2 regions of the Staphylococcus sp. IVB6181 genome follow, and region 1 is predicted to be linked to the other one. Evidence: riboswitches for the same ligand, from Rfam matches in the RefSeq annotation. Region 1 holds a riboswitch; the other holds the start of a gene.
The links. Region 1 has a riboswitch for thiamine pyrophosphate ahead of MUA90_RS02120 (thiamine phosphate synthase). Riboswitches for the same ligand answer to the same signal wherever they lie in the genome.
Positions count from the first base shown of each region.

Region 2: it holds a riboswitch for thiamine pyrophosphate, as region 1 does, so the genes downstream of both, thiC (phosphomethylpyrimidine synthase ThiC) here and MUA90_RS02120 (thiamine phosphate synthase) in region 1, are expected to answer to the same signal.

Region 1 covers NZ_CP095096.1:492,703-497,360, reverse strand. Annotated here, with positions in the region: gene MUA90_RS02140 (oxidoreductase) at 1-184, opposite strand, end outside; gene panB (3-methyl-2-oxobutanoate hydroxymethyltransferase) at 252-1,061, shown strand; gene panC (pantoate--beta-alanine ligase) at 1,061-1,915, shown strand; gene panD (aspartate 1-decarboxylase) at 1,917-2,300, shown strand; TPP riboswitch at 2,561-2,672, shown strand; gene MUA90_RS02120 (thiamine phosphate synthase) at 2,756-3,319, shown strand; gene MUA90_RS02115 (NAD(P)/FAD-dependent oxidoreductase) at 3,322-4,452, shown strand; gene thiS (sulfur carrier protein ThiS) at 4,436-4,636, shown strand; gene MUA90_RS02105 (thiazole synthase) at 4,638-4,658, shown strand, end outside.
Region 2 covers NZ_CP095096.1:2,105,961-2,110,618, reverse strand. Annotated here, with positions in the region: gene MUA90_RS10280 (peptide ABC transporter substrate-binding protein) at 1-558, shown strand, start outside; gene MUA90_RS10275 (MsnO8 family LLM class oxidoreductase) at 728-1,717, shown strand; gene MUA90_RS10270 (GNAT family N-acetyltransferase) at 1,741-2,352, shown strand; TPP riboswitch at 2,443-2,542, shown strand; gene thiC (phosphomethylpyrimidine synthase ThiC) at 2,702-4,447, shown strand; gene MUA90_RS10260 (hypothetical protein) at 4,521-4,658, opposite strand, start outside.

The sequences.
Region 1 (4,658 bases):
CAAAGTGTGTGATGGGTGTATAATGCAGCACAGCAGTATCATGAGTATCCCTTTGTTGATAAGAGACACTGCCTTCTTGTTTTCCGAATAAGTGTACGTGTGCAAGATCGAATGACTGCATCAGCTCATAAGCAATCGTAGTACCGACAGCACCAGGTCCGATAACACCGAAATGTAAATCCACTCAAACCACCTCTAATTTTCAATTAATGTGTTATTCTAATATTACATTAAATAAAGGAATTGGTGTTATGAAACATTTAAACAATTTATTTGAAATGAAAAGCAACAAAGAGAAAATTTCAATGGTTACTGCGTATGATTATCCAAGTGCCAAACAAGTTGAAGCAGCTGGTATTGATACAATTTTAGTCGGTGACTCGCTTGGTATGACTGTTCTTGGATATGAGAGCATAGTACAAGTGACACTTTCTGATATGATTCATCATGCTAAAGCCGTTCGCCGCGGTGCACCAGACACATTTATCGTAGTAGATCTGCCTATCGGCGCAGTCGGTATTAATGATGAGAGCGACTTGAAAAATGCGTTGAAATTGTATCAAGCAACTGATGCGAATGCTTTAAAAGCAGAAGGTGCACATTTAATCAGCTTTATTACAAAAGCGCGTGCAATGGGCATCCCTGTAGTTTCGCATTTAGGACTGACGCCGCAAAGTGTCGGTGTAATGGGGTATAAAATGCAAGGTGCGACCAAAGAAGATGCATTACAGTTATTAAATGATGCACAGGCTGTGAAAGAAGCGGGTGCAGTGATATTAGTACTAGAAGCCGTTCCAAGCGATTTAGCAGCCCTTATTTCAGAACGTTTAACGATTCCAGTCATCGGTATCGGCGCAGGCAAAGCCACTGACGGACAAGTACTGGTCTATCATGACATGCTGAATTATGGTCAGGATCATCATGCTAAATTCGTTAAACAATATGGTGATTTCTCACAAGGTGTTTCAGCTTTAAAACACTATCATGAAGAAGTACGTGCTGGACAATTCCCTTCTGATGCCCATACGTATAAGAAACAAATACTGGGGGAATTAGAGTAATGGTACAAGTTATTACCTCTATCTCAGAGATGCAGCAGCTGGCTCAATCATTCAAGCGCCAAGGCAAAACAATCGGCTTTATTCCGACAATGGGTGCGTTGCATGACGGCCACTTGACTATGATGACACGTTCAACTAAAGAAAATGATGTTACGGTCGCGAGTGTGTTTGTTAATCCGCTTCAATTCGCACCTGATGAAGATTATGACGCCTATCCTAGACAAATTGAACAAGATACTGAATCGGCACAATCTGCTGGTGTGGATTATATCTTTCACCCCAGTGCAGAAGCTATGTATCCAGATGAAATCGGTATTGCCCTTAAAGTCGGGCGTCTTGCTGAAGTGTTAGAAGGTGCACAGCGTCCGATTCACTTCAATGGTGTAGCCACTGTTGTCAATAAACTCTTTAATATCGTTCAGCCTGACCGTGCTTATTTCGGACAAAAAGATGCGCAGCAATTAGCTATTGTAGAAAAAATGGTGAAAGACTTTAATCACCCGATTGAAATTGTGGGACAAGCGATTGTACGTGAAGCAGACGGTCTTGCAAAGAGTTCTCGCAATGTATATTTAACTGAACAAGAACGCGAAGAAGCTCCTGCTCTGCAAGAGAGCCTGCAGCTGGCAAAACAATACTATCTAAACGGCGAAAGAGACAGTAAAGTCATTATCGACCGCATCACAGATTATTTACAGCAACATACAAGCGGCCATATTGATGAAGTGGCTGTATACAGCTATCCAGAGCTGGTCGAGCAGTCGCACATTGAAGGCCGATTTTTCATTTCGCTCGCAGTTAAATTTTCTAAAGCACGCTTGATCGATAATATTATTCTTGGAGATGACCAATAAAATGATAAGAACTATGATGAACGCTAAAATTCACCGTGCACGTGTGACAGAATCGAATTTGAATTACGTAGGGAGTATTACGATTGATGAGGCAATATTAGAAGCGGTAGATATTTTACCGAATGAGAAAGTTGCGATTGTAAACAATAATAATGGTGCACGCTTTGAAACTTACGTAATTAAAGGTGAAAGAGGCAGCGGAAAAATCTGTTTAAACGGTGCTGCTTCACGTTTAGTTGAAGTCGATGACATCGTCATTATTATGACATATGCACAACTGAATGAAGAAGAACTCAAACACCACACTCCTAAAGTTGCTGTAATGAATGCACATAATGAAATTGTTGAAATGATTCATGAAAAAGAAAACTCTATCGTATTGTAATCACAATAAATTGGTTTTATTTGTCATCTTTTTTCACTGATTCTATAAAGCCAGTCCCTGTCATCCCCTGAATTCCTGGTATAGACTTGGTCTGCTATTGCTTTTTCTATCAAAGTGATTTATGATGATTTTGTAATGAAAAGAAATTAGTAATTTCAAGAATGAAAATTACAGTCCAATACGTTAACGCCTCGCTACACGAATTGTTAAAGTATTGATGTTTGATGCTTTCTTATTCTACTAAGAATTGAATAATACAATAAGTCCACTGGAAGTGCCTGTTCCTACAGGCTGAGATCCTCGTGTTTGATGAGGAAATTCTTGGAACCTGATCCAGTTCATACTGGCGTAGGAAAGTGGCGTATTGCACTTTTTAATGCGCTGTTTTCCTGTACGGAAATAGCGCTTTTTTATTTGTTTTATTTCCAGTAGAGACTTTTCAAAGGGTGAAGGCAATGTGGGTTGCGATTTCTAAACAAACAATAACCCCTGAATTAATAAAACAGTACGCGGCGATTGAACCTATAATAGATCAATTAATTTTACGTACGCGTCCAAAAGAACAAGTGAAAGCAATAGAAGCATTACTCAAAAATGATTTCCCGAAAGATAAAATAACAGTACATTCAGACAGTGAAGTTTTAAATCGATTCAACTTAACGCATATTCACTTTAAAGAAATGGATGAACGTGCCTTTCACTTGAAACAAACACATCCAGATTTATGTGTCAGCATGTCTACACATAGTCAAGCAAGTGCACAAGCAGCAAAACGCCATCATTTAGATTATGTCTTGTTCGGACATTTATTCAAAACAGCATCTAAACCTGGTCTGCCGCCGCGCGCACAAGAAGAAATCGATTCAGTTTTAACCGCAGATATTCCAGTGATTGCGTTAGGCGGTATCAACTTCGATACTTTATCTGAAGTACCACAAGGCTTCTCAGGTATCGCAGCAATTTCACTCTTCGCACATCACGATTTACACACACTAAGTTCATTAAAGGAAGGTGAATAACTATGTATGATGCAGCAATTATCGGTGCTGGTGTAATGGGTATGTCCATTGCACGTCATTTAAAAGACAGCGGTCTGAGTATTGCATTAATAGATAGAGATATTGAAGGCAAACATGCGTCTTATAAAGCCGGAGGCATGTTAGGGGCACAAAATGAATTTACCGAAGACAGTCCCCTGTTTCGTCTAGCACTGGCATCACGTTCAAAATTCGATGCTTTAAGCAAAGCTTTATTGGCTGAAACAGGTATCGATATCCAGTACCAGCAAAACGGTTTAATCAAATTAGCCGCTTCTAAAGCAGATATCCCATCACTTCAACAACAATATGCATTCTTGAACGACAATGATCCGGATGTCCGTACACTAACAGAAGCAGACTTAAATCAATTAACGCATGGTTTAGTCAAAGGTACAGAAGCAATGATGTTTGTGCCGCATGACCATCAAATTAATGCGAATCATTATACGAAAGCACTGCATGCCTCATTGAAGGATGAGCCGAACATCGACCGCTTCACCAACACCAATGTCACTGCCATCCACCGTGTCGGCGACGGTTATGAAATCGAAGCAGAACGTAATGGCCGCCGCACCATTACACGCGCCTATAAAATTATCGAAACAGCAGGTGCATGGGCCGGCAATGTTACAGAACAGCCTGACATTCAAGCAACTGTCAGCGGTGTTAAAGGCGAAGTCTTATTAGTCGAAAATGAAAATTTAGATTTAAAACAAACTTTGTTTATGACCAACGGCTGTTATATCGTACCGAAACCGCCCCACCGTTTCCTAATCGGTGCCACAAGCTACTTCGACGATTATTCTGTCGGTGTATCTGACCAAGGCAAAACATGGCTGTTGAATCAAGCTGTAGAACGTGTTCCAAAACTTAAACACAGCAAAGCACTCAAACATTGGTCAGGTGTCAGACCGTGGACAGAAGGAGAACAGCCGATTATGGATGAAGTCCAAGACAACTTATGGATTATCACCGGCCATTACCGCAACGGTATTTTATTATCACCGATTATCGGAGAACTGATGGCAGAGTGGATTATCACAGATACTTGTCCAAAAGCTTTAGAACCATTTCATAAAAACAGGAGGGAACATTATGAAGTGCATCATTAATGGCGACCCTTTCACATTTGACGAAGCTTTAAGCATTCAAAGTATTTTAGAACAGCTTGAACTTGATCCGAAACGTGTGATTGCGGAGCATAACCAAAACTTAATACAACGTGATGACTTTGCGCATCAAATAGTGCGCGAAGATGATCGTTTAGAATTATTAGAATTTGTTGGAGGCGGATAAAATGTTAAAAATCGGACCTTAT
Region 2 (4,658 bases), 1.1 Mb from region 1:
AAAGCCAAAAAAGCACTTGGCAAAAATGAATTTACATTTACATTAAATACAGAAGATACCCCAAGTTCAAAAATTTCAGCCCAATTCATCAAATCACAAATTGAAAAGAACTTGCCAGGTGTGAATGTAAATATCAAACAATTACCGTTCAAACAAAGGGTAACAGCCGAATTAACAATGAACTACTCTATGTCTTTATCTGGTTGGGGACCTGACTATCCAGACCCAATGACGTATTTAGATACGATGACAACAGATAATGCTCAAAACAACACAGACTGGAGCAGCAAAAAATTCGATAGTATGTTAAAAGAAGCGAACGGTTCATTATTAAAACAACCAAAAAAACGTATCGATCATTTGAAAGATGCGGAAGAACTGATGTTAAGCGAAGCACCAGTCGCACCGATTTATCAGCAAGGTGCAGCAAGTTTGCGCAACCCTCAGCTGAAAGGTATTGTTTACCATGAAATCGGTGGAGAAACAACCTTAAAACATGCCTATATCGATAATAGTATCGATAGAGAAACAGGCAAGAAAAAGAAAGATAAAGAGTAATCAACAAAGGGATAAATTTTTCACAAAATAAGGGGATTTAAATATCGAAAACACGGTCGATTTAGGCCGTGTTTTCTTTTTTTCGTCATTATGGTGAAATCATAGTTTTTGACTTTCTCATCTTTGAGCCATAGCATGAATTTAAGAGCAGAGAATAGGAGAGGGTTACATGCTGCCGGTGAGTATATTAGATCAAACACCAATTACAAAAAAACAAACTTCAAAGGAAGCACTGCGTCAGACGGTAGAATTGGCACAACTTGCAGACGAATTGGGATATACCCGCTATTTAGTCGCAGAACATCATAATTTAAATGATGTCATCGGTACATCACCAGAAATTTTGACGATGCATTTATTGAATCAGACAAAGCACATGCGCATTGGATCAGGCGGTGTCATGCTGATGCATTATCATCCGTTGAAGGTGATAGAACAATTCCATTTGATTGACGAATTATCAAACCATCGTGCAGATTTAGCGGTGGGCAAAGCACCTGGCGGGTTCCCGAAAGTAACAGGTATATTGAAAGAAGATTTAAAAGAGCATGGACTTTCGTTTAATGAAAAGTTTGAGACTTTAAGAGGACTGAATACACAAAATTTCGACCCAGACTCAAAATATGCTGGACTTAAAACAGCTAAAAGAGACAGTACCCACCCAAGTGTTCCGATTTATTTGCTTGGGACGAGTTTAAATGCTGCGATTCAAGCAGCGGAAGCTAAAGTCGGTATTATATATGCATTTTTCATTAATTCGAGTCAAGAAGATTTAGAAGAAGCATTAAAAGCTTATAAATCTCGCTACCCTGAAGGAAGATTTATTGTCAGCGTACCTGTTATGATTACTACGAGAGACGGCAATCAATTACCGTTTCGTTTTTCTCAAAGACATTATGAGCTGATTTCAGAAGATGGCAGGCGTACGGTTTTGAATACAAAAGCACAAGTCGATGCATATCTTTCTGAAAGCAATGAAAAATTTGAAGTTGTTGAGAAACGTATGCATATTATGAGCGGAAATAAGGAAGAAGTAGTTAGCAAATTAGATGAAATTAATCGAAGCGGACTTATAGATGAATGGATGCTGCATATGCCGATTCCAAATCATAAGTTGAGAATGAACACAGTCAGACAATTAGCACCCGAGCACGTTTGATAGAAACAAAGGAGATTTTTGACGTGAACAACGCAATACAAATTACATCTGCAAGACCAGAATTTAAAGAGGCGGGCGCATTAAACTACATCGCTATCGGCAATTTATGCCATGTGATGGTAGGGAGCGATAATCAAGGTGTGATCGAACACTATATGCAAAAGCTTTACCAAATGAGAAAGAATCGTTTCAGTTATGAGCATACACTTGCCGCGATGATTGATGGACAAGTGGCAGGACTAATCACATGTATGCCGTACCGAGAATTAGAAAAAGCATTAGTACCGACGGTAGTGGAGATTGTAGCATTGAAGCGGATATTTGTTGTACCGCAGTTGATGATATATTACAAATCTATTTTCTCTTTAATCAACTTGAAAGAAGCAGAAGAAGATGAGTATCATGTTTCTATGTTGTCTGTATCTTCAGATTTTCAACGCCGCGGCGTAGGCCAAACGCTGTTGAAAGCAGCTGAAAACATAGCGAGAGAAAAAGGGTTTGATAAAATTTCACTGACGGTCAATCAATACAATGACAAAGCGAATGCTTTATATAAAAAGTTAGGCTATGAAAAGGTCGGGGAGACGACAGTAGTCAGAGTAACTTTGAATAAAATGAGAAAATATTTAAACTGAAATTCTACAATAAAAGGTGTTTAATACAAACTATCGCATTGACTTGTATATTAGATTGTTGAGTGTTAGTATAAAAATGTAAATTAAATATTTCATTGCTAGGGGTGCCCTATAGGCTGAAAGATATACAAATCAACCCTTTGAACCTGATCTAGTTAGTACTAGCGTAGGGAAGCGTACATAGACGATTAAGTAATCAAACGAATAAATACAAACATGCATGGTGTATGTTTGTATCAAGTTCAGTATGTATAAATCTTTGCGCATTCATAAATTTATGAATGCGTTTTCTTATTTGTCGTGTCTTAAGGTATACCTCCTAGCATTGAAGCAGGGAGGATTAATTTTTATGAAACAAGAAGCCATTGAATTAAAAAAAGGTTTTCCAGCAAGCAAACGTGTATTTAAGCAAGGGGCAGATGAGGATATTCGTGTGCCTTTCAGAGAAATCGAATTAAGCGATACAGTAACAGAGTACAGCACACAAAAGAATGCGCCATTAACGGTCTATGACACAGCAGGTGTCTATCATGAAGAAGGTTATGAAGTAGATGTGCAAAAAGGGATTCCGAAATTACGTACCGACTGGATTGATGCACGTGATGATATAGAAGCTTATGAAGGACGTAAAGTACAGTCGATTGATAACGGCTTTAAAAAAGAAGGCCATCATAAATTTGTAGAAACACCTTTCAATTATCAGCCTAAACGTGCAAAAGAAGGTAAACGCATTACTCAAATGCACTATGCAAAACAAGGTATCATCACAAAAGAAATGAAATTCGTAGCGGTACGTGAAGGGGTAGAACCTGAATTTGTCAGAGATGAAATTGCAAGAGGACGTGCGATTATTCCTAATAACGTCAACCACCCTGAATCAGAACCGATGATTATCGGTAAAAATTTCCAAGTGAAAATCAATGCGAATATCGGAAACTCAGCGGTGTCGTCATCAATTGAAGCAGAAATTGAAAAATTAGTGTGGGCGACACACTGGGGTGCAGATACAATTATGGATTTATCAACAGGTAAAAATATTCATGCGACACGTGAATATTTATTAAGAAACTCACCAGTTCCTGTCGGTACTGTACCGATTTATCAAGCGTTAGAAAAAGTGAATGGTGTTGCTGAAGATCTAACTTGGGAAATTTATCGCGACACTTTAATCGAACAAGCCGAACAAGGTGTCGATTACTTTACTATTCATGCAGGTGTCTTGCTTCGCTATGTACCGTTAACAGTTAATCGTTTAACAGGTATTGTCTCACGCGGCGGTTCCATCATGGCACAATGGTGTTTAGCACATCATGAAGAAAGCTTCTTATACGAACACTTCGATGATATCTGTGCCATTTTAAATCAATACGATATCGCAGTATCATTAGGAGATGGTTTACGCTCTGGTTCTATTTATGATGCGAATGATGAAAGCCAATTCTCTGAATTGAAAACATTAGGCGAATTGACTGATATTGCATGGAAACACGATGTTCAAGTTATGATTGAAGGACCAGGACATATCCCAATGCATAAAATTAAAGAAAACCAAGATCTAGCAGATTTCTATTGTAAAGAAGCACCATTCTATACATTAGGACCGCTTACAACTGATATCGCACCTGCATACGACCATATCACTTCAGCTATCGGTGCAGCACAAATAGCAAGCTACGGAACAGCTATGTTATGTTACGTGACACCTAAAGAACACTTAGGTTTGCCGAATAAAGATGATGTACGCGAAGGTGTTATCACTTATAAAATTGCAGCACATGCAGCAGACCTATCAAAAGGCCTTCCAGGTGCTTCTGATCGTGATGATGCAATTAGTAAAGCACGCTTTGAATTCCGCTGGATCGACCAATTCAATCTATCACTAGATCCTGAACGTGCGCGTGAATATCATGATGAAACTTTACCGAAAGAAGCAGCAAAAGTTGCACACTTCTGCAGTATGTGCGGCCCTAAATTCTGTTCAATGCGAATTTCTCATGATTTGCGTCAAAACCATTTTGATGAACAAGAAAGACAAGAAGCGATGAAAGAAAAAGCAAAAGACTTTGTAGAACAAGGCAGTCATATTTATCAATAAACTGACAATATAAGTCTAAAATTAATGAAAGCCGGTATTTGCTCAAATAGGGCAGATACCGGCTTGTTTTTAGTTACTTTATAGTATGAAATACAGCGATAAACAATGTACCGAGATAAAAAGTTAAACTCGCGTAAATCCAAAAGTAGTTTGTTCCTTTGGATTTGGCACGTTCTTGTGCGTTATGAAATAAGGGAAAATTACCGTTAAA